Regions from separate parts of the Ruminococcus sp. B05 genome, predicted to be linked through region 2. Evidence: riboswitches for the same ligand, from Rfam matches in the RefSeq annotation. Region 2 holds a riboswitch; the other holds the start of a gene.
What was found. A riboswitch is a leader RNA that binds a small molecule or an ion and turns the genes downstream of it on or off. The one in region 2 is predicted to bind FMN.

Region 1: linked by a shared signal. The riboswitch ahead of D8Q48_RS02965 (4Fe-4S binding protein) and the one ahead of ribD (bifunctional diaminohydroxyphosphoribosylaminopyrimidine deaminase/5-amino-6-(5-phosphoribosylamino)uracil reductase RibD) in region 2 are both predicted to bind FMN.

What each region holds. Positions count from the first base shown of each region.
Region 1 is NZ_RBZR01000001.1:677,124-683,866, reverse strand. Features, by position in the region: gene D8Q48_RS03000 (Crp/Fnr family transcriptional regulator) at 98-832, opposite strand; gene D8Q48_RS17425 (thioredoxin family protein) at 948-1,271, shown strand; gene trxB (thioredoxin-disulfide reductase) at 1,287-2,213, shown strand; partial or broken gene D8Q48_RS17760 (flavodoxin) at 2,626-2,712, shown strand; gene D8Q48_RS17410 (DUF6040 family protein) at 2,958-3,119, shown strand; gene D8Q48_RS02975 (Rrf2 family transcriptional regulator) at 3,274-3,708, shown strand; gene D8Q48_RS02970 (pyridoxamine 5'-phosphate oxidase family protein) at 3,920-4,315, shown strand; FMN riboswitch at 4,336-4,447, shown strand; gene D8Q48_RS02965 (4Fe-4S binding protein) at 4,547-5,161, shown strand; gene D8Q48_RS02960 (Sir2 family NAD-dependent protein deacetylase) at 5,158-6,102, shown strand; gene D8Q48_RS02955 (protein-ADP-ribose hydrolase) at 6,099-6,743, shown strand, end outside.
Region 2 is NZ_RBZR01000016.1:7-18,081, forward strand. Features, by position in the region: gene D8Q48_RS11630 (5-methyltetrahydropteroyltriglutamate--homocysteine S-methyltransferase) at 318-1,436, shown strand; FMN riboswitch at 1,644-1,758, shown strand; gene ribD (bifunctional diaminohydroxyphosphoribosylaminopyrimidine deaminase/5-amino-6-(5-phosphoribosylamino)uracil reductase RibD) at 2,028-3,155, shown strand; gene ribE (riboflavin synthase) at 3,137-3,790, shown strand; gene D8Q48_RS11645 (bifunctional 3,4-dihydroxy-2-butanone-4-phosphate synthase/GTP cyclohydrolase II) at 3,809-5,026, shown strand; gene ribE (6,7-dimethyl-8-ribityllumazine synthase) at 5,056-5,529, shown strand; gene D8Q48_RS11655 (ABC transporter ATP-binding protein) at 5,726-7,450, shown strand; gene D8Q48_RS11660 (family 43 glycosylhydrolase) at 7,646-9,484, shown strand; gene D8Q48_RS11665 (alpha-L-rhamnosidase) at 9,504-12,038, shown strand; gene D8Q48_RS11670 (hypothetical protein) at 12,035-12,232, shown strand; gene D8Q48_RS11675 (response regulator transcription factor) at 12,342-13,019, shown strand; gene D8Q48_RS11680 (HAMP domain-containing sensor histidine kinase) at 13,009-14,034, shown strand; gene D8Q48_RS11685 (SDR family NAD(P)-dependent oxidoreductase) at 14,149-14,952, shown strand; gene D8Q48_RS11690 (sugar phosphate isomerase/epimerase) at 15,015-15,875, opposite strand; gene D8Q48_RS11695 (family 1 glycosylhydrolase) at 16,123-17,427, shown strand; gene D8Q48_RS11700 (hypothetical protein) at 17,445-17,684, shown strand; gene D8Q48_RS11705 (AraC family transcriptional regulator) at 17,704-18,075, shown strand, end outside.

The DNA.
Region 1 (6,743 bases), on a different contig from region 2:
TTTTCTCGTAATATAAAAAGATCCCCCATTTATTAGAATGACTTTCATAATTCTGATAAATGGCGGATTCTTCTTTATATGTTACAGAAAAACAATTTTATGACCTTTGGAGTGTTTCCAGTCTTTTTGAATCAAGGATTGTGATTTTGCCGCGGGAGAGTTTGACGAGACCCTCGCCTTGAAAGTATCGAAGCATTCGAGTGATAACTTCCCTGTGGGAACCAAGATGATTAGCAATCGTCTCATGAGTGATTTTCAGCTCGTTTGTTCCTTCGATAGAGGTCTCTTCTAAAAGAAATGAAGCAACACGCTTATCCAAACTCTTCCACAGGATTTGTTCAATCAGCCACATGACATCAGAAAAACGGGTGGCTATTAACTCATTGGTATAGTTTGCGACGGGAGCAGATTCCTTCATAATGCCCTTATAGATTTCAGCAGGGATGATCCAAAGATCAGTATCTTTTTCTGCTTCAATGGTTACTTCAAATTGAATGGAGCGTATGATACATGAGGCGGATAAAAGACACATATCCATATCGAACAGACGGTAAAGTGTAATCTCTCGTCCTTCATCTGAAAGTATGTAGGTTCGAAGCTGCCCGGATTTAACCAGTAATAATCCAGTGCAATCCAGGTTTCCATTGTGAATGATTGTCCCTTTTTTTACATACTGTGTGATTAAATTGTCTGAAATTATTTTTTTCTGTGTTGTGTTTAAGTCATTCCATAGTGGAAAACAATTTTCGAAGTTCATAACCGTTATCTCCTTTACGAACATAGTATACTTGCTTTTTTTAGATGCGTCAATTATGTAACTGGCATATGCCATAAATAGAAATAAAAAGAAGTGTAATAAAGTAAATTATCTTTTCTGTGATATCATCACAGAAGTAAGATCTTTTATGCGATATATTAAGTTCAAACAGGAGAAGGAGTTGAAAAATATGACATCAATAAATATAAATAAAGAAAAGTTTGGACAATTAATTCATAAAGAAAAACCGGTTTTGGTTGATTTCTGGGCACCTTGGTGTGGTTATTGCCGTAGAATTGGAGCGGCTTATGAAAAAATAAGTGAAGAATACAGCGATATTCTTATTGCTGGAAAAGTAAATATTGATGAAGAACCACAGATTGCAGAAGCTGAAAAGATTGAGATAATTCCTACGCTGGTTTTATATCGGGATGGAAAGGCAATAGATTCTATTGTTGCACCTGAATCAAAAATAATGATAGAGAATTTTATTAATGAAGCATTGGAAAAATAAAAGGAGGACTGCTGTATGAATGAAAATCATATTTACGATATGATTATCGTGGGGGGAGGACCTGGAGGGTATACTTCAGCATTATACGCAGCCAGAGCAGGATTTGATACAATTGTTTTAGAAAAATTATCTGCAGGTGGTCAGATGTCACTGACATGGCAGATTGATAACTATCCTGGTTTTGAAAATGGAATTGACGGATTTTCATTGGCAGAGAAAATGCAAAAACAGGCGGAAAAATATGGTGCTAAAAGTGAATATGCAGAAGTTTTTAATATGGATTTAGCAGGAAAGCTTAAGAGAGTAGAAACCAGTTCGGGAATTTATATTGGGAAAACAGTAGTGATAGCTACAGGAGCAAATCCAAGAGAACTTGGTCTTGATAAAGAGAAAGAATTGATAGGTCATGGAGTTGCTTATTGTGCCGCCTGTGATGGTATGTTTTATAAAGATAAGATTGTGGTTGTTGTTGGTGGTGGAAATTCTGCTATATCAGATGCTACTCTTTTAAGTCGAATTGCTAAGAAAGTTATCATTGTTCATCGAAGAGATACATTACGTGCAACAAAAATTTACAATGACCAGCTGATGAAAACTGAAAATATAGAGTTTCGATGGAATAGTACAGTAAAAGAACTGCTTTATGGAGAACGATTGACTGGTGTGCGGTTGAAAGATACAGTTACAGGAGAAGAAAACATTATAGAATGTGACGGCTTGTTTGTGAGTATAGGAAGAAAACCGACAATAGATTTTTTAGATAATCAGATAGAACTGGATAATAAAGGATATATTGTGGCAGGTGAAAATACTGAAACGAGTATTCCGGGTGTTTATGCTGTAGGAGATGTCAGAACAAAGTTACTTCGTCAGATAGTAACAGCTGTTGCAGATGGGGCTGTGGCAGTACATATGGCAGAAAAATATATGGGGAAAATGTAAAGTGAATTACGCCTTTTTGCATAGGAATTGTTTTGTTAAGTTAAACAAGAAAATAGTCATTTTGATAGACCATATTTACTATAAATAATCAGAATTTGAATAGTGAATTTTTTATACTGAAATATGTACGATTTCAATAATAACATGAACTTATGGGAACGTATTGCGGATACTTTGTGAACTTTATCCTGATACAATGATTATGCTGATGAAAATAGCCCACACAAAGGGGCTGGGGATGAAGTGTAGAAGACACTTTTTTAAAAGAATTTCAGGAAAAAATGAATATTTCTGAAGGTATACTGGTTCTTGAAAAATTTGTAGGAATATAAAAATATAGATGTATAAGAGAAAATCAAATCTTGTACACCTATTTTTATACAAGAAATTCGTAAAGTAAGGGGTCATTATTATGAGTAAAAAATTAGTGGCATTTTTCAGTGCAAGCGGAACAACAAAAAAAGTAGCAGAAATGATTGCAGAGGAAGTAAAAGCAGATTTCTTATGCAAGGCAGGGGAAATTAGAGATACCGGCGATCCAAGAGGGTGCGGATGCCAGAAAAATTGATGAGAAATTTTAGAATGGACAGACACAATCAGCGTCATGGAAAGTGATGGAAAACCAGATCATAAAAAGACAAAATGCACTGCTGAAGAAAATACAGATTTGTAAGTCTGCTTCAAGAGTTTGTGACAGATGCAGATTCTTTCGGACAATTAAGCAATAGAATCTCAAATAGTATCATGATGGCGATAATGAGTACAGCTATTGCAATCTACTTCGGAAAATGGATAAAATCAATCATTCCGATGAACCTTATTCTACTATTACTTCTTGTGCACGTGGTCTATATCGGAATCCGATGTTATGTGAAAGACTGGCGGGAGGAACGAGGCTATTACTAAAACAAAAAGAGAACAGGAAGATTTTGTAAAGTATCTTTCTTTTTTTTCTAAAGCAGACTATTGATTGTATTTATATTAAGTTTCCAACAACAATGTAACCATTGAAATTACAGCTGTTTTTTGATATGATTACTGTCAAAGAGAGGTGTTTATAATGCAGATTTCAAGCAGATTTACAATGGCAATCCATATGTTTGCCTGTATAGATACATTTTCGGATCAGAAGATGACTAGTGATTTTATGGCAGCAAGCATTGGAACTAATCCGGTGATTGTTCGTAAAATATTGCAACAATTAAAGGCTGCTGGTCTTATTGAAGTTGCAAGAGGGACAGGCGGTGTGACAATTACCAGACCATTGGAGCAGATTACATTCCTTGATGTGTATAAAGCAGTGGAATGTGCGCCAGATGAAGAACTGTTTCATTTTCATGAGAATCCCAATCAGAAATGTCCGGTAGGAAAGAATATTCACCATGTTCTTGATAAGAGACTGTTAGAAGTACAGAAGGCAATGGAGGAAAAACTTTCAGAAATGACACTTGCTGATGTGAAAAAAGATATTGCAGTGTATACAGAGGAAGAGTAGCCTACAGAAGGCTTCGGATGAGTGATTATATCATCACAATTTCCGGAGCCTTTTCGTTTTTCATAATTAATGTAAAATCTTCAAAAGGAGTTGTAACAAAAAAAGTTACAAAAAGTTTGATGTAACTATTGACATTACATTAAACGGATGATATTGTATAGTTACAAGATGTAATAATCATTGTTACAACATAGCGAGGAGGTAATTTAAAATGCAGAAAGTAGTAGAATTTTTACAGAAAAACCCGGTTCAGTATTTAGCAACCGTCGGAAGAGATGGAAAGGCAAAATGCCGTCCATTCATGTTCTGTTTTGAGCAGGACGGAAAGCTTTGGTTCTGTACTAACAACACAAAGGATGTTTACAAGGATATGTTAGCAAATCCTGAAGTAGAAGTATCAGTATCTTCCCCTGAATACGCATGGATTCGCCTTCATGGCAAAGCAGTATTTGAGGACAACAAGAGTGTAAAGGAAGGATGCATGAACAATCCTATCGTTAAGGGACAGTACCAGACAGCAGATAATCCTATTTTTGAGGTATTCTATCTTGAAAATCCGCATGGTTTAATCGCAGATTTCTCTGGAAATCCACCTTATGAATTTTAAAGATAATTAACAGAAAAAATTACAGTCTTCGGGGCAAGGTGTAATTCCTGACCGGCAGTATAGTCTGCGAGCAAAAGCTGATATGGTGCAATTCCATAACCGACGGTAAAGTCCGGATGAGAGAAGATATGATAAAACAAGTCCCGCAGGGAATCCCGTCCTGCGGGCTGTTTTAATTGCCATGATGACATATAAAAAACTTACACCGATACTGAAAGGAGAGACTTTGAAATGACAAAAATGGATTATCTTAAACTTCTGGTGGATGAAATTCATTCAACAATAGTTGCAACGATAGGTTCAGATGGACATCCTCAGACAAGAATCATAGATATGATGTACTATGATGAAGAAGGTGTGTATTTCCTTACAGCAAAGGGAAAAGCATTTTATGACCAGTTAATGGAGCAGCAGTATGTGGCAATATCCGCAACAAAAGACAAAATTGCGGTGTCTCTGCGTGGAAAAATAAAGAACATCGGAAAAAAGAATCTTGATATTATGTTTGAAAAAAATCCATATATGAAGAAAATCTATCCGGGAGATACGAAAGATGCAATCGAAGTGTTTCGGCTGTATGAGGCACAGGGAGAGTATTTTGATATCAGCAATCCATCAAATATTGTGAGGGATACTATAACAATTGGAAAAACCGAGGCAGTTCAGACAGGGTATTTTATTGGAAAAGAATGTATTGGATGCAAACTGTGTTACTCTGTATGTCCGCAAAAATGCATTGATATATCTTCAGTTCCGGTTACTATCAACCAGAATCATTGTCTGCATTGCGGAAGATGTGCAGAAATTTGTCCGAAGCAGTGTATTGAGAAAAGAGGTTCATTATGATTTTTAAGAAAATCAGAAAAGGGCATGCTGACTGGAGAAACTTTTTATGTAGTACTCCGGCAAGGGATTATGTATTCCAAAAGGATGCATATGAAGACCAGATTGACAGGGCAGCAAAGAATATAAGAAATACAGACTGTGTTATAATCGGGGCAGGAGCCGGGGTATCGACAGCTGCGGGAATCCAATATGGTGGTAAAAGGTTTACAGACAATTTTGAAGAATTTATAAAAAAATACGGTGAGTACTACATGACAGATATGTATGCAGCCGGATTTTATCCATATCCGTCTGAGGAGGCAAAGTGGGGATATTGGTCAAAACATGCATTGATGAACCGCTTTGATCCTCCGGCATTGCCGCTTTATACAGAGCTTTATGATATTGTAAAGAACAAAGAATATTTTGTACTTACAACCAATGTGGATCATCAGTTTTATAAAGCGGGATTCGATGAAAAAAGAATATTTGCAACACAGGGAGATTATGGGAAAATCCAGTGCCAGAAAGCCTGTCATCTAAAGACTTACGATGCAAAAGACCTGTTTCGTAAAATGGATAAAGCAAGAAGAGACTGCCTGATTCCATCAGAACTTGTACCAAAATGTCCGGTGTGTGGCGGCAATATGGCAATGAATCTCCGTTGTGATAATTATTTTGTGGAAGATGAAGCGTGGCATGAGGCAGCCGACAGGTATGCGGGTTTTCTGGAACAGAATAAAGATAAAAAGGTTGTTCTTTTGGAACTTGGAGTTGGATTTAATACGCCGATTATTATACGTTTCCCTTTTGAAAAGATGGTGAGGGAGAACTCGTCTTATAGTTTGATACGCCTGAATATGGATGAAGCGGTAGTTCCGGAAAGCTTCGGGGAACGTGCAATCGGTATTGGCGGTGATATGGCAAAGGCAATTACTGATATAAGGGGGCTGGTATTATGACACAGGATGAGCGAAGAGAATATCTAATTCAGTATCTTTTAAAAGAAGAAATACCGTTTGGCAGACAGAACATTCCTACGGATAAGCAGGGGCAGGAAAATCTGCTCCGCTCACTTATGAATGTCAGACCGCCAAGACCAATCAGTAATGATTTTTTGAAAATACAGGATGAGTATCTTACAGAAAGAAATATAGAGCGTGGAATCACAGATGTTGACACGCTTGCACCTGTAAAATCTGATTCGAGATTATATATCTGGCAGGGGGATATTACCACTTTGAAATGTGATGCGATCGTGAATGCGTGTAACTCACAGATGCTTGGTTGTTTTTCGCCGATGCATGCCTGTATTGATAACTTTATTCATACTTATGCTGGAATGGAACTTCGTCTGAAAATGCATGAAATTATGGCAAAGCAGGGGCATGAAGAAGAGACCGGCAAAGCAAAGATAACATCGGGATACAATCTTCCGACAAAATATATTCTTCATACGGTAGGACCTATTATACAATGGAAAGTCACAAAAGAAGATGAAGACCTGTTGGCAAGCTGCTACACAGAGTGCCTAAAGCTTGCAGCTGATACGGGTGTGGAATCTATTACATTCTGTTGTTTGTCTACAGGTGTATTCCGCTTT
Region 2 (18,075 bases):
GTTTCCATATAAGTATTCTTCACATACTTTTATAATTATTTCTTTTGAATATTTAGACATAAAAAACCCCCTTAAGTAGATTTTGGTTATTTACCTTGTCTACTTAAGGGGAATCATACCAGAGTTTAGTGGCTTTTTTGATTCAAAAAAGCCACTAAACTCCGTCCCCAAATGGTCCCCCTAACCGGCTCTCCGTCCCTAAATGGCCCTGCCATAGCTTTAAACTATGGACAAATGCAATTTTTAAGTATTTTTCAAGTTATGGTGAAGATGTTAGAATGTCTTCAGATTCAAAACAAAAAACGGAGGACATGATTATGGGTAAAATAACAACACCATATAGATACGATTTTGTGGGAAGCTTTTTAAGACCGCAGAGATTGAAGGAGGCAAAGATTTCATTTCAAAATAATGAAATTACACAGGAAGCATACGATGAAATTGTGAATGAAGAGATTACAAAAGTTGTAGCAAAACAGAAAGAACTTGGATTTCATGTAATCACCGATGGAGAATTTAGAAGAACTTTCTGGCATCTTGATTTTATGTGGGGACTGGAAGGTGTTGCACATGAAAACACAGGAAATGGAGTACAGTTTGATGCAGAGTTAGCAGTACTTGACGACACCTATCTTGTAGGAAAAATCAAGGCAAAAGCACATCCATTTGTAGAATATTTCAAATTTTTAAAACAGTTTGAAGATGAAAATACAGTTGCAAAATATACCATTCCGGCACCGGCACAGACATTCCAGCAGATGGTTGTTCCAATGAATCTGGAAAATACAAGAAAATATTATGCAACAAATGAGGAGTTGATTAAGGATATCGGAAAAGCATATCAGGAGGTCATTAAACAATTTTATGATGCAGGATGCCGAAATCTTCAATTGGATGATTGTACATGGGGTGCAGTAGTCGGTGATGCAGCAGCAATTCGTTATAAATCGTTGGGAGAAAATCTTGAGGATGTAAAGCAACAGTTACTTGAAGTAAATAATTTGGCATTGGAAGGAAAACCAGAAGATATGGTGATCACTTCACATATTTGCAGAGGCAATTATCATTCCACATTTTTTACAAGCGGACCATATGATACAGTAGCTGATTACGTATTTGCAAAAGAAAATGTAGATGCACTGTTTCTTGAATATGACGACGAAAGATCAGGAGGATTCGCACCACTTGCAAAAGTATCAGAAGATAAGACCGTAGTATTAGGACTTATTACAACAAAATCCCCGGTACTTGAAGATAAAAAAACGGTGATTAAGAGAATAAATGAAGCTGCCAGATATGTTCCATTAGACAGATTGTGTTTAAGTCCACAGTGTGGATTTGCTTCTTGTGAGATTGGAAATAAACTGACAGAAGAAGAACAATGGGAAAAACTCAGACTTGTAAAAGAAATAGCAGAAGAAGTCTGGGGAGAATAGACCATTTGGGGACGGAGATCTGGAACATGACATTGGAGATTTGGTTCTGACCGATATTGCAAAGAGCATATCACATACTCAAAAGAGCGGACAAACTCATGTATCAAAGCAAGCGATGAAAGAGTGTCTGTACTCCGCGTTCTATTGGAATGAGTAAAATAAAAATTGCACTTTACAAATTACAGAAAAAGTATTAAAATGAACAAAAGATATCTTCAGGGCAGGGTGAAATTCCCTACCGGCGGTAGAGCCCGCGAGCCGAAAGGTATGATCCGGTGAGATTCCGGGGCCGACAGTACAGTCTGGATGGAAGAAGATGATAGTACAGTTGATTTTTTGAATGAATGTAGTATCAGAGCTCTGAGATGGTGATCCATTTCAGAGCTTTTTATATTGGAAATCAGACATTCATTTATCAATCAAATGCAACAGATCAATTCCACCCTGCAGATATTTCTGCAGGCTTTTTTTGTATCTAGTACATCTTTTTCGCAATAAAGATAGCATTTACTTGTCTGTGAATCCGATTGCACAGGTCTAAAAGCTTCTGCGTACCAGGCAAAGAACAGGAATAGGAAAGAAGGAATAAAAATGACAGATCAGGAATATATGCTTAGGGCGATTCATCTGGCAAAAAAAGGAGAAGGCTGGACGAATCCCAATCCGATGGTAGGGGCAGTGATCGTAAAAGACGGAAGAATCATCGGAGAAGGCTATCATAAAAAGTATGGAGAACTTCACGCGGAACGTAATGCAATTGCTTCCCTTACAGAATCAGCAGAAGGTGCAGTGATTTATGTCACGCTGGAGCCTTGCTGTCATCATGGAAAAACACCTCCATGTACGGAAGCGATTATTGAACAGAAGATCAGAAAGGTGGTAATCGGTTCCCGAGATCCGAATCCGAAAGTGGCAGGAAAAGGTGTGCAGATGTTAAGGAAAGCAGGTGTAACAGTAGTTGAAGATTTTATGAGAGAAGAATGTAATCAGCTGAATCCAGTGTTTTTCCATTATATTACTACGAAAACACCTTATGTGGTGATGAAGTATGCCATGACAATGGATGGGAAGATTGCAACGAAGACAGGAGCATCAAAATGGATTACCTCAGAAGCAGCAAGAAAAGAAGTACAGCATATGCGGCATCAGTACATGGGGATCATGGCAGGTATTGGAACTGTGCTTGCAGATGATCCGATGTTAAACGTCCGGGTAGAAGACTGGAAAAGTCCTATAAGGATTGTGTGCGACAGTAAGCTCAGGATCCGTCCGGACAGTCAGATCGTAAAAAGTGCAAAAAAGTACCGGACGATCGTGGCTTATGCAACTCAGAAAAATACAGAAGAAAAAATAAAAATATTACATACCATGGGAGTTGAGACCATTTACTGTCCGGATGAAAAGGAGCAGGTAGACCTTAAGAAACTGATGACAGATCTTGGGAACAGAGGTATTGACAGCATCCTACTGGAGGGAGGCGGGACGTTAAATGACAGTGCCCTGCGAGCCGGAATTGTAAAGGAAGTACAGGCTTTTGTGGCACCAAAGCTGTTTGGCGGTGTGGCCGGGAAGACACCGGTAGAAGGTATCGGAGTTGAATTCCCGTCTGAAGCAGTGGAACTGAAATATACAGATATCCGCCAGATTGGTGAGGATATCCGGATAAGATGTCAGGTGTGTGAGAAAAAACAGGAGGAATCATGTTTACAGGAATCGTAGAAGAGAAAGGAAAAGTCCGTTATATACAGCTGACAGGAGAATCAGGAATCCTGGCAGTGAAAGCTCGGAAAGTTCTGGAAGGAACAAGGATCGGTGACAGTATTGCTGTAAATGGTGTGTGTCTGACAGTTACGTCGATCCAGCCAGACGGCTTTACTGCAGATGTGATGGCAGAGACGATCAGAAGAAGCAGTCTTGGCAGCTGTAAAGCCGGAAGCAAGGTAAACCTGGAACGTGCAATGGCTGCAGATGGCAGGTTCGGGGGACACATAGTAAGTGGTCATATTGATGGGACTGGCGTGATACGTTCCATGATCCGGGAAGAAAATGCCATCTGGGTATCAATTGAGACATCGCCGCAGATTTTGCATCTGATCGTGGAAAAAGGCTCCGTCTGTATTGATGGGATTAGCCTGACAGTTGCAAGGGTTGATGAAGCTGGTTTTCAGGTGTCGGTCATTCCACATACAGGAGAAGAAACAACACTTTTGGAAAAGGTGCCGGGGGATCTGGTTAATCTGGAAAATGATATGATTGGAAAATATGTAGAAAAATTGCTTGTCATCAGAAAAAATAACGAAGAGAAAAAAGAATCCAGAATTACGATGAAGTTTCTTGAAGAATTCGGGTTTTAGAACAGGAGGATATACACTATGTCACAAAATTATCAGTACAACACAATTGAAGAGGCACTTAGGGATCTTAAGGAAGGGAAAATAGTTCTGGTCACAGATGATCCGAACAGAGAAAATGAGGGAGATCTGATATGTGCGGCAGAGTTTGCAACCCAGGAAAATATTAATTTCATGGCGACTTATGCAAAAGGTCTTATCTGTACACCTATGAGTGCAGAAATTGCGGCGAGATTGAACTTTCCGCCGATGGTTGCTGAGAACACGGACAATCACGGCACAGCATTTACCGTAGCAGTAGATCACGCAGATACAACTACAGGTATCTCTGCGGCAGAGCGCTCCTATACTATTATGAAGTGTGTGGATGATAAGTCAAAACCGGAGGATTTCAGAAGACCGGGACATGTATTTCCGCTTATTTCCAGAAAAGGCGGGGTTCTGGTACGAAATGGTCATACGGAGGCAACAACAGATCTTATGAGACTTGCCGGACTGAAAGAATGTGGCGTGTGCTGCGAAGTTATGAAAGAAGATGGAACTATGATGCGTACATCACAGCTATGGGAAATGGCAAAAGAGCATAACCTTACATTTATTACGATCCGTGATCTGCAGGATTATATAAGAATACATGAAAAGCATGTAAAGGAGGAAGCAGCTGCAAACCTCCCAACGCAGTACGGTGATTTTAAAATGTATGGTTATATCAATGACATTACAGGAGAGCATCATGTGGCACTGGTAAAAGGTGATCTGGGAGATGGTGAGGATGTGCTTTGCCGGGTACATTCGGAGTGCCTGACAGGAGATGCATTCGGATCGCTTAGATGTGACTGTGGTCTGCAGCTGCAGACCGCGATGCGCCAGGTAGAGGCGGAAGGCAGGGGAATCATTCTGTATATGAGACAGGAAGGCAGAGGAATCGGACTAATCAATAAGATCAAAGCTTATGCACTTCAGGAACAAGGATACGATACTGTGGAGGCTAATGTGAAGTTAGGGTTTGCACCGGATCTCAGAGAGTACTGGGTTGGGGCACAGATACTGTCAGACCTTGGTGTAAAATCATTAAGATTACTGACAAATAACCCGGATAAAGTTTATGGACTTGGTGAATTTGGGCTGAAGATCAATGAGAGAGTACCGCTGGAGATTCCGGTACAAAAGTATGACAGGAAGTATATGAAAACGAAGCAGGAAAAGATGGGGCATATTTTTAAAGAAATAAATTTATAAAAAACAACAAATATCAGGAGGAAGAAAAAATGAGACAGATTAATTTAGTAGAAGGAAAAGTAGTAGCACCGGAGGGAATGAAGGTTGGTATCGTGGCAGCGAGATTCAATGAAATTATTGTGAATAAATTATTGGGAGGGGCAGTCGACGGATTGGTAAGACATGGAGTAGAAGAAGAGAATATTACTGCAGCATGGGTGCCGGGAGCATTTGAGATCCCGCTTACAGCACAGAAAATGGCACAGTCAGGAAAATATGATGCAGTTATCTGTGTGGGAGCTGTCATCCGTGGAGATACTTCACATTATGATCTGGTGTGCAATGAATCTGCCAAGGGAATCGCACAGGTTGAACTTGCAACAGGGATTCCGGTCTTATTTGGAGTAATCACGACTGAGAATATCGAACAGGCTATTGCGCGTGCAGGAAGCAAAGCAGGAAATAAAGGCTATGACTGTGCATTATCTGCGATCGAAATGGTCAATCTGATGAAGCAGCTTTAAAAGACAGGAAAATAAATGATGACAAAAACAATCATGTTCGATTATGATGGAACAATCCATCATGATTTGGCATCGTAGACCATTTGGGGACGGAGTTTAGCGGCTTTTTTTTACAAAAAAGCCGCTAAACTCCGTCCCCAAATGGTCCCATTGTGATATAATATAACGGATTAATTTGAAAGAAATGGAGATTGATATGCATACGTTAAAAAAATTTATTCAATATTATGGACCGTACAAAGGTGTATTTTTTCTGGATTTGATCTGTGCTGCTGTAATCAGTCTGGTTGACCTGGCATTTCCGCAGATTTTGCGGATACTAACGAAGACTTTATTTACGGAGAGTTCTGCCGCAATCCTGCAAGCTTTATTGCCGATGGCAGTGATTTTGTTTGTAATGTATTTGATTCAGACAGGATGTAAATATTATGTCAGCTACCAAGGGCATATGATGGGGGCACGTATGGAGAGTGACATGCGTCAGCAGTTGTTTGATCATTATGAGAAATTATCATTTTCTTATTACAATAAGAATAATTCTGGACAGACGATGAGTAAACTGGTGTCAGATCTTTTTGATATTTCAGAGTTTGCACATCATGGACCGGAAAATTTATTTATTTCATTAATAAAGATCATCGGCTCTTTTGTATTTTTGTTCCTGATCAACTGGAAACTGGCAATTCCTCTTTTGATACTGGTAGTATTTATGGTGATTTTTTCTTATGGACAGAACCGCAAGATGCAGGCAACATTTATGGACAACAGACGTAAGATTGGGGATTTGAACTCAAGCCTGCAGGATACATTAGCGGGAATCCGTGTAGTGCAGTCTTTTGCAAATGAAGATATTGAGCGGGAGAAGTTTAAAAAGAGTAATCAGGGATTTTTGATTTCAAAAGATGCCAATTATCGTTGTATGGGCAGTTTTATGAGTGGAAATCTATTCTTCCAGGGAATGATGTATCTGATGACGCTTGTATTTGGTGGATGGCTGATCGCACATGGACAGATGGAAGCCGCTGACCTTGCGATGTATGCTTTATATATCGGAATCTTTATCAGTCCGATCCAGATTCTGGTGGAGTTAACAGAGATGATGCAGAAAGGATTGTCTGGATTTAGAAGATTCTTAGATGTAGTTGAGACAGAACCAGAGATTGTAGATGCTAAGGATGCAAAGCCGCTGGAGAATGTAAAAGGACATGTACGTTATGAAGACGTTTCCTTTCATTATAGTGATGACGATACACTGGTACTTGCGGATGTGTCTATTGATATTCCGGCAGGAAAATCAATTGCGCTTGTGGGACCGTCGGGAAGTGGAAAGACAACAATCTGTTCACTGCTTCCAAGATTCTATGATGTGACCGGCGGACGTATTACGATTGATGGAAAAGATGTAAGAGAACTGACTTTAAAGAGTCTGCGTAGCCAGATAGGGCTGGTACAGCAGGATGTCTACTTATTCTGCGGAAGTATTCGTGATAACATTGCATATGGAAAGCCGGGTGCGTCGATGGAAGAAATCATAGCTGCAGCAAAGAGGGCGAATATCCATGATTTTATTATGGAATTGCCGGATGGTTATGAAACTTTTGTAGGAGAACGTGGAACAAGATTATCAGGAGGGCAGAAACAGAGAATTTCGATTGCAAGAGTATTTTTAAAGAACCCTTCCATTTTAATTTTAGATGAGGCTACCAGTGCGCTGGATAATGAGAGTGAGAGATTTATTCAGAAGAGTCTGGATGAGCTGGCAAAAGATAGAACCACGATTACGATCGCACATAGATTATCAACTGTCCGTAATGCAGATGAGATATTGGTAGTGGCTGATACAGGAATCGCAGAGCGTGGAACACACGAAGAACTGCTGGCAAAAGGCGGAATTTACGCACATTATTATGAAATGTCGTAAAATTGTGCTGAAAGAGGAAAAAGAGTGACGTAGAAAAAAATGTTCAAAAATGATTATTACTGATACAACAAAATATTTAACAAAAAAATAAACATCTTAGCGAAAAACGGAACGCAGTAAGAAATAAGATAAAGTAGAATTACAATTACAGTAAGATTACTTATCGGAAATTTTATTCTTCAGGAGGAAATATATATGAAATATTATTGTAATCCAATTAACGTTCCGTATCGCTATCAATTCAATATGGATCCACGCTCCCATGGGAAATTACAAATTGACAGGGAAGCGGCGGATCCTTCTATGATTTTATTTCAGGGAAAATATTATATCTTCGCGTCAATGAATCTTAGCGTATGGGTATCAGAGGATATGGTGAACTGGGAGTCTTACAGATTACCGGATAATCTGCCTCTTTATGATTATGCACCGGATGCAAGGGTATGTGGAGATTATGTCTATTTCTGTGCATCCAAAAAAGGAGAAAACTGTAATTATTACAGAACAAAAGATATTATAAACGGACCATATGAGGAAATTCCAGGAACGTTTGATTTCTGGGATCCGAATTTATTCTTTGATGAAGACGGAAGAGTATATTTTTATTGGGGATGTTCTAATATTACATCGGTCTGGGGTGTCGAGCTGGATCCGGTTACGATGGTTCCAAAGACAGAACGGATTGACCTTTTATCTGGTAATGCCTATGAAAGAGGTTATGAACGGATGGGCGTGGATCATTGTGAATTTCCGAAAAGCGAGGAAGAAGTGGAGATGATGTTCCAAGAATTTGTGAAGCAGAACGGAATTAGCGTAGATCAGATACCAAAACAGATGATTCCACAGATTCGGGGAATGTTTACAAGAAGAGCATTTATTGAAGGAGCGTGGATGGATAAGCAGAATGGAAAATATTACCTTCAGTATGCATGTCCGGGGGCTGAGTATAATGTCTATGCAGATGGTGTCTATATGTCAGATTCACCGCTTGGCCCATTTGAACTTGCAAAGAATAATCCGTTTTCCTATCATCCGGGTGGATTTATGCCGGGAGCAGGACATGGTTCAACTATGTGGGATAAAGAAGGAAATCTCTGGCACACTTCAACGATGAGAATCAGTGTAAACCACCAGTTTGAGCGGCGTGTAGGTATCTGGCCGGCCGGCTTTGATGCAGATGGGGAATTGTTCTGCAATCAGAATTATGGAGACTGGCCAAGAGCTGTAGCAGAGGGATGCAATGATCCGTGGAAAGAGCCGGACTGGTATCTCCTTAGTTATGCGAAACCTGTGAAATGTTCTTCCAACGAAGAGGGAAAGGGCGCAGAGCAAACAGTAGATGAGGATTCTCAGACCTGGTGGAGGGCAAAGACAGCAGAAAGCGGACAGTGGCTTGAGGTGGATCTGGAGCAGGTAATGGACGTAAGAGCCGTCCAGATTAATTTTGCAGATGATGATCTTCCGATTACTTCACCGGGAAAAATACAGGGCTCTGTTACACAGCCGAGATATATTGAAGAGCGAGAGTTGTGTACAAGATGGAAGTTTGAAGGCTCAACAGATGGAATTGAATATTTTACAATTGAGGATAAATCAGAGGCAGTGACAGATCTTCCACATGATTTTATTGTTAGGGAAAATGGAATCCAGGTACGTTTCCTGCGTCTTACAATCCTTGAGATTCCATATGATGTGGCACCATGCATCTCCGGGGTACGTGTATTTGGTCTGGGGGATGGAGAAAAAGCAGAGGTACCGGAGTTCACAGCGAAAAGAAGTGAAGACCGGCTGGATCTTCTTCTTACGATTGAAGGAAAGAAGGATGCCATTGGTTATAATATTCTCTGGGGACATGAAGAGAATAAACTGTATCACAGTTATCAGATTTACCGTGATACAGAAGATGTACAGGCAAAAAAGAATCATGTGATAAAGAAAAGAATCGGGGCACTTGTGAAAGCACAAGAGTATTTTGTGCGAGTAGATTCTTACAATGAAAATGGAATTACAAAAGGACAGGTTGTCAGACTGTAAAGGAGCATTAGAAGCATAGATGAAAGCAGTAAATTTAAGAACAGAACATTTAGTAGATCCAATCGGAATTGATATCCGGACGCCATATCTTTCCTGGAACTGTGAAGAGGGAAAAAAGCAGACAGCTTATGAGATTGAGGCAGTATCTGATGGAAAAGTGGTTTGGAACAGTGGGAAAAAAGAGTCAGATGAGATGCATACTACATTCGGGAAAGAAGCAGAAAGCAGACAGAACATTTCCTGGAAAGTACGTCTTTGGGACGAAAACGGAAAAGAAGGAGAATGGAGTAAGGAAGGAGTCTTTGAGCTGGGAATTCTTGAAAAAAATCAGTTTGTGGCAAAATGGATCAATCCGGAACTGGTCTGTGATCCGAAAGTGCACAAGCCGGCAAGCTGTCTGAAAACTTCATTTTTCCTTGAAAAAGCAGGTAGAGCAAGACTTTACATTACTTGTCATGGGTTATATGAAGCTTCAATCAATGGAAAAAGAGTAGGAAATTTTGTGCTGGCACCGGGTACCTATACTTATGATAAAAAGTTGGCATATCAGACTTACGATGTATCTGGACTGGTACACGAAGGAGAAAACGAAGTGCAGGTGATTCTGGGAGATGGCTGGTACCGTAGTTGTTCAGGTGTTGATGGAGACAGAAATCTGTATGGAGAAGATATTGCACTTTATTTCCAGCTCGAAGTTGACGGAAAGCCAGTATGTATCTCGGATGAGAGCTGGAAGGCTTCTCAGTCTGGACCAATCCGGGAAAATGATATGCAGCAGGGAGAAGTAATCGACGCCACGATGGAAGAGCCAGATGATTATCATGAAGTGAAAGTGGAAGACTTTGGCGTGGAAAATTTTGTATGTTCAAACTGCGTACCAATCGTAGAGTGTGAGCATTTTGAAGGAAAGATTATAAAAACACCAAATGGTGAAATCGTGATTGATTATGGACAGAATCTTGCGGGTTATATTGAATTTACAGTAAATGCCCATGCAGGTGATAAAATTGTCCTGACACACGGAGAAACTTTAGATGAAAATGGAAATTTCACGACAGAAAATTTTCAGGATAGAAAACGTCATAAAGAAGGTGGAACAAAACAGCAGGTTGTTTATACTTGTAAAGAAGGAGAAAATCATTACAAATCCAAATTTACAATATGGGGATTCCGTTATGCACTGGTTGAAACAGAGATTAATTTGTCCGATGCCAAATTCACTTCCATTGCGGTATATTCAAAGATGGAACAGCTTGGAACATTTACCTGTTCCAATGAAGATGTCAATCAGTTAGTTAAGAACAGTATCTGGAGTCAGAAGTCTAATTTCTGTGATGCACCGACAGACTGTCCAACAAGAGAGCGCGCAGCCTGGACAGGAGACATGGGTGTATTTGCGGATACAGGAATTTATCTTGAAGACTGTTATCCGGTAATCCGTAAATGGCTGGATGAATGTAGAATTAACCAGTATGAGGATGGAAAGGTAGCGAATATTGCACCGAAGAATAATAATCCAAGTTTCTTTTCAAAATTGTTGGCTGGTTCTGTCGGATGGGGAGATGCATGTATTATTGTTCCGTATGTCCTTTATAAGAGATATCAGGATAAGAGAATTCTTGAAGAAAACTATGAGATGATGCAAAAGTGGTATCACTTTCTTGAAGAACGTGCAAAGCAGAAGCCGAAGAATCCAATGAAGCTGTTAAAGAGAAATCCATACCGCAGATACACGATCGAGACAGGAATTGATTATGGTGAGTGGTGCGAGCCGGATGTGGAAAGTACGAATGCAATGCGTACTCCACAGGGAAAAGTGGCAACTGCGTATTTCGCAAAATCTGGAGAAATGCTTTCAGAGATTGCATCTATTCTTGGAAAAGAGGAAGATGCTTCCGCATATAGAAAAACAGCGCAAATGGCAAAGAAAGCATTCCGGCATATTGCTCTGAAAGATGGAAAAATCAGTTCTGACAGACAAGCAGAATATGTACGTGCAATCTCTTTTAACCTTCTGACAGAAGAAGAGAAAAAGCAGGCAGCAGAGGAACTGAATGCACTGGTAGTAAAAAATGATTATCATTTGAATACCGGATTCTTATCAACACCATCCCTTTGTCCGGTATTGGCGCAGTATGGATATATAGAAACAGCGTACAGACTGCTTTTGCAGGACACGAAGCCTGGCTGGTTATATGCAGTGAAAAAGGGGGCTACGACAATCTGGGAAACCTGGGACGGAATCAATGAAAAAGGAGAAGTGAAGGAATCATTGAACCATTATTCTTACGGTGCTGTGACTGGCTGGCTTTTCTCCGGAGTTTGTGGGATTTCTCTAAATGAAGGAAAAATCAGTATAACACCACAGCCGAATCCACAACTGGGATATGCAAAAGCAAGTTATCAATCACCAGTGGGAAGAATTGTCAGTGGATGGAAATATGAGAATGATAAACCAATATATGAAATTGAGATTCCGTCCAATACAGAGGCAGAAGTTACACTGCCGGATGGAAGAAAAAGAATCTTGACAGCAGGAAGCTATAAACTGTGATGAACAGAAATTCCAGTTCTGCAGGCTGCATCAAGTCAGGAAATGACCTGATTATGCCAGGTTCACAGAATGATGTAGATGATATTGTGAAATCTGTCAATGCAAAAGAAGGAAAAGTGGAATATCCGCTGACGTTGAATGAACTTCAGCGGTGTACACGCAGGATTTTAGATACCATCGTGTCGGCTTTCTGACAAAAAAACATTTGAAAGAAAGAGCAAAACAGGTCGTGTAACAAGAAATATAGCCTGGTATCAGAAATATCTGATATCAGGCTACATTTTTAATAAGGGGTTAGGAATTATGATTACCGTGTTAGTGATTGAAGATGATTACAGTACAAGGTTGGTTACAAAATTACATTTGAAAAATGAATACAATGTAGTGGAGGCATCCAATGGAGTAGAAGCACTGGAGAAGCTGGAACATCAGAAAGCAGATCTGGTCATTGCAGATGTGATGATGCCGAAGATGGACGGATATGAATTTGTAAAACAATTTCGGCTGATGAATAAAACAACTCCGATTCTCATGCTGACAGCAAAAAAAGAATGGGAAGATAAGAAGAATGGATTCGCAATCGGTATTGATGATTATATGACAAAACCTGTGCATTACGAAGAACTTCAGTGGAGAGTACGTGCACTTCTGAGAAGATCACAGATTCATCTGGAAAAGAAAATTACAATTGGCGATTTGATAATAAGCGAAGATGACAATACAGTAAGCTGTGGGGAAGAACGTATCACACTTCCCAAAAAAGAATTTGATTTGTTATTTAAACTTCTGTCCTATCCGAAGAAAGTATTTACTACAACACAATTGCTGGATGACATTTGGGGATATGAAACAGATTCTGATGAAACAACTGTAAGAACGCATATCAACCGTCTGCGGAAGCGGTTTGCTTCTTATCAGGAATTTGAAATTGTTACAGTACGTGGACTTGGGTATCGAGGAGAAATAAGATATGGTAAGTGAAGGAAGAAGGCGGATCGGTACAATTCGCTGGGCTGTCGGACTGGGGATTATCGTCAATGTTTTTGCAGTTGCATCCTATCTGGTCACGGTAGCTATACGTTATTATTATTTTGATATAAAAAGTGACAATTTTTTAGTATGGAGCGTTGCAATCTATCAGACCATGGGAAATCTGTGTGGCGTTGTTCTTGCTGTTGTTTCTGCTATGTTGTATCGGAGAATGGAAAAACTGATCAATGGACTGGATGAGGTCGCAAAAGGAAATCTGGATGTAGAATTATCATTAAAGTATTCAGGTGAGTATAAAGCAATTTACGAAAACTTTAATCGCATGGTAAAAGAACTGAAAAATGCAGATGAGCAGCAGAAGCAGTTTATGAAAGATTTTTCCCATGAATTTAAGACACCGATTAACTCTGTAAAAGGAATGGCAGAATATTTGGCAGTAAATGAGCTCCCAAAAAAAGAGGAAAAAGAATATCTGAATATTATGGCAAAAGAAGCAGGGCGTTTATCCCAATTATCCCAGAATACCCTGTTACTTTCCAAACTTGAAAATATGGAGCTAATTCAGAAGAAAGAAAAATATCGGCTGGATTCCCAGATAAGGAATTGTGCAATTCTGCAGTTGCCGGCTTTTGAAACAAAATACATCAGTCTGGAAGTGAATCTTCCAGAGATATGGTATTTCGGAAACGAAGAGTTACTGGATGAAGTCTGGACGAATCTGCTAGACAATGCCAGAAAGTATTCATCGGAACATACAACGATATTTATTAATGGAAGAAAGACAGAAGAAGGCATCTGGATTGAAGTAAAAGATGAGGGACAGGGAATGGATGATGATATAGTGAGTCATATTTTTGAACGTTATTATCAGGGGGATGACTCGCATGAAACATCGGGCTTTGGACTTGGATTGTCCATTGTAAAAAGAATTGTCGAATTGTCAGGCGGTTCTATACGTGTGGAGAGCAGAGCAGGAAAAGGAACATCATTTTTTGTATATTTATAAGCAAAAGTTTATGTTGAGTTTATATACATCTCTTATTCTATTATCAGAAAACAGGTGATGGATTACAGAAACAAAAAGCAGTAATCCACAGAATAAAGGAAGGAAAGAAGAAAGATGGATTTTTCAAGTGTAAATGGAAAAGTAGCAATTGTTACAGGAGCGGGCAGCGGAATTGGGGAGGCAGTTGCAAAGATTTTCGGAGAAAATAGAATGAAAGTAGTCTGTGCAGATATAAATATAGAACAGGGACAGGCAGTAGCAGATAAAATCTGTGCGAATGGTGGAGATGCAATATTTGTACAGACGGACTGCAGTGAGAACAGTCAGGTTAGAAATTTGATTGATAGAACAGTAGAGCATTATGGAAAGCTGGATGGAATTGTGAATAATGCAGGAATCGGGCAAGGAGGCCGTCCATTGCATGAATATGAGATGGAAGAGTATGACAAAATCTTTGAACTCAATAGTAAAGGTGTATTCGCCGGAATGAAATATGCGGCAGAAGCAATCTTTAAATCCCACAGTCAGGGTGGATTTCTAATCAATGTGGCATCCATTGCAGGTCTTATCCCACAGCGAGGACAGGCTCTTTATACAGCAACAAAGCATGGAGTTGTTGGCATGACGAAAGCAGCAGCACTCGACTATGCCCCATATGGAATTACTGTAAATGCAATCTGTCCTGGATATACGAAGACGTCTATCTTTGGAAATGCTCCGGAGCAGGCAATGGCATTTTTTGCAAAGGACTGTCCGGCAGGACGGATTGGAAACCCAGAAGAATGTGGATATCTGGCACTTTTCCTTGCAAGTGATTTGTCACGTTATATCACAGGAGCAGCCATTCCTGTAGACGGAGCATTATCGGCAGGTCACATGAATGTATCAACATGGAAACATCCTAAGATTCGTGAGTAATAAAAGAAAAGAAGCAGGTGCGTTCAACGTAAAAAACGTTTGAAGCACCAGCTTTTTTTATATTAGGAAAGTCCTTGTATTTCACGGTTCATAAATTCAGAACTGACTTCCAAAGATCTTAAAGGAGATTTATCAATCCAGTTTTTATGACTCTCAAGAATAATGGCATCCACATTTACACGCAACGCCTGTGTTACAAGCTCTTTCAAATTCATATTACCATAGCCAAGTTCCATACTGTCAGATTTTAAAATTGGTGTCATGGATGCTCCTTCCAGTCTCGTTCCACGATCATTAATATGGTATAATTTCATGCGGCTGCCTAATTTTTTCATAAGTGAAATGGCAGATATGCCGGCTTCTGTAGGCCAGTAGGAATCAAACTCGAATCCGACCAGATCGGGATCTGTATTTTCGAACAGAAGGTCATAGGCTGTTTTCTCAGACTCCACTTTACGAAATTCACAGTTATGATTGTGATAAAGCAGGTGGATTCCAGATTGTTTAAGCGTTTTACCGGCTTCATTTAAATCACGCGCAAGTTTTAATACAGTGTTTTTGTCTGAATAATCAAAGCGGTACATTCCTGTGATAACAACTTTGTCAGTACCGAAATTTTTTGCTTCGGTAATCACAGTGTCAGATTCACGCTGAATAGTTCCAAGATCTTCATGGACACTGACAACCTGAAGCCCTGCTTGTTTTACAAGGGAAGCCCAGTCGTAATTGCCACCTTTTCCGACAGGCATTCCGGCCATCTTTGTCATTATACGAACCAGAAATGAAGTGGGCCGGATCATAAATCCGTTCAACTCAATCCCATCATAGCCGGCTTTTTTTATTCGGTTTAATGTTTCTAGTGTTTCTTTTTCGTTTTTTGTCACGCTTCCAAGCATAATCTGTTGTACTGCTCTTATTGCCATCTTAATCCTTCTTTCCTATTTTTATTAAGAATACAACAAATTTTATGATTTTGTGTTCTTAATTTCGTGTAAATGTATTATAATTCGTTATACAGACTGTATTTAACGAAAAAACGAACATCATCCTTAATTATTTAACACAAGAAGTAGAAGAAAGATTTATTATGAATATGAAAATTATACAGAATATACATTGTTGTCATTCATGCGACATGTGAAATAATAAAGAATTAAGGAGGATATTTAAATGACACATTTTCCAAAAGAATTTTTACTCGGGGCATCGACAGCAGCACACCAGGTAGAGGGAAACAACACAAATAGTGACTGCTGGGCAATGGAACATATGGAACATACAAGTTATGTAGAGCCTTCTCTGGATGCAGTGGATCATTACAATCGTTACGAAGAAGATATTAAATTAATGGCAGAGGCGGGATTGAATGCTTATCGTTTCTCACTGGAATGGGCGAGGATTGAGCCGGAAGAAGGTGTTTTCAGCAAAGAGGCAGTTGAACATTACCGCAGCGTAATCAGATGTTGTAGAAAATATGGGGTAGAGCCGGTTGTTACATTGCATCATTTTTCAAGCCCGATATGGCTGATTAGTAAAGGTGGCTGGGAAGCAGAAACTACAATTGATGATTTTGCACGTTATACACGCTATGTGATTGAAAAACTGGGAGATGAGATTAATTATATTTGCACAATCAACGAAGCAAATATGGGACTGCAGATTACAGCAATTGCCGAACGCTATAAACGCCAGATGATGTCACAGATGGCAAAAGCGCAGGAAACTGCCGGCAAAGATGATGCAGATGGTACAGTTCAGGTTGGTATTAATTTACAGAAAATGATGGAGGAGCAGAAGGAAGCAGCAGAAGAAAATAAAAAAGTATTTGGCGTAGAAAAAGTTGCCAATTTTACTTCAGTGCGTTCTGTGGAGAGTGATATTCTTGTCATGAAAGCACATCAGGCTGCAAAAGAAGTAATTAGAGAACTGGCACCGCAGATTCAGGTGGGGCTTACTTTAAGTCTTCATGATATGCAGGCTGTCCAGGCAGGAGGAGAGCCTTTTGCTGAAGAAGAATGGGAAAATGAATTCACACATTATCTTCCATATATTCAGAATGATGATTTTCTTGGAGTACAGAATTATACCCGTTCTTTATTTGGACCGGAAGGTGGAATGCCTTCTCCGGAAGGAGCTGAACTTACCCAGATGAACTATGAAGTTTATCCGGAAGCACTTGAACATGTAATCCGCAAGGTTGCAGAGAATTTTAAAGGAACGCTGCTTGTGACAGAGAATGGAATTGCGACAGATGATGACAGCAGACGAGTTGCGTTTATCGAAAAAGCACTTGAGGGTGTTCAAAACTGTATTCAGGATGGCATTCCGGTAAAAGGGTACTTCCATTGGAGTTTGCTGGATAATTTTGAGTGGCAGAAAGGATATTCTATGACATTTGGTCTTATTGCAGTGGACCGTTCTACACAGACAAGAATACCGAAAAAGAGTCTTACATATCTTGGATCTTTCAGGTAGATAAGGGAGGGCATTTTATGGAATATGTGTTTCCATTTAAAAATACAATTAATCTGAAAACATTTCTGGAAGATGTGACAAAGTGTGAACAGGAGGTGCTTTTTGAGTCGACAGAAGGAGATAAACTTGCATTGAAATCTTCTCTGAGCCGGTTTATCTTATATTCTGTCTGCAACCAGCCAGAATTATTGGAAGGTGCAGTTATACGCTGTAATTGCGATAATGACAGAAAACTTCTTGCACCATATTTTGAATAATACAAAGGAGGAAAGTAGTATGGAGACAAAGGATAAGATTTCTTTTTTTCTGGAATTGATTAATTGCAATTATGAACTGCATCATTGGAGCTTTGATCTGGATTTTAATCTGTTGGAAACAGATTGGGAGAATGCTTTGTTTTCCTGCGATTTCTTTGAGTTTGTGAATTTTAAAGACTTGCTCTTCCAACATTTGTCTGAAAAAAAATATGTTCCAGTTGTGCTGGAAACAGATGCCAGTCTTATGTGGATTGCCGGGTTTCAACTGGAAAATGGAAATCCGGTCAGAATCCACATAGTCGGTCCGGTTTTTTGTGGACAGAATGATCATCTGCTTCTCCAGAAAAAACTGGATTCTTATGAATTGTCTGTAAAACTGCGTATTGCAATA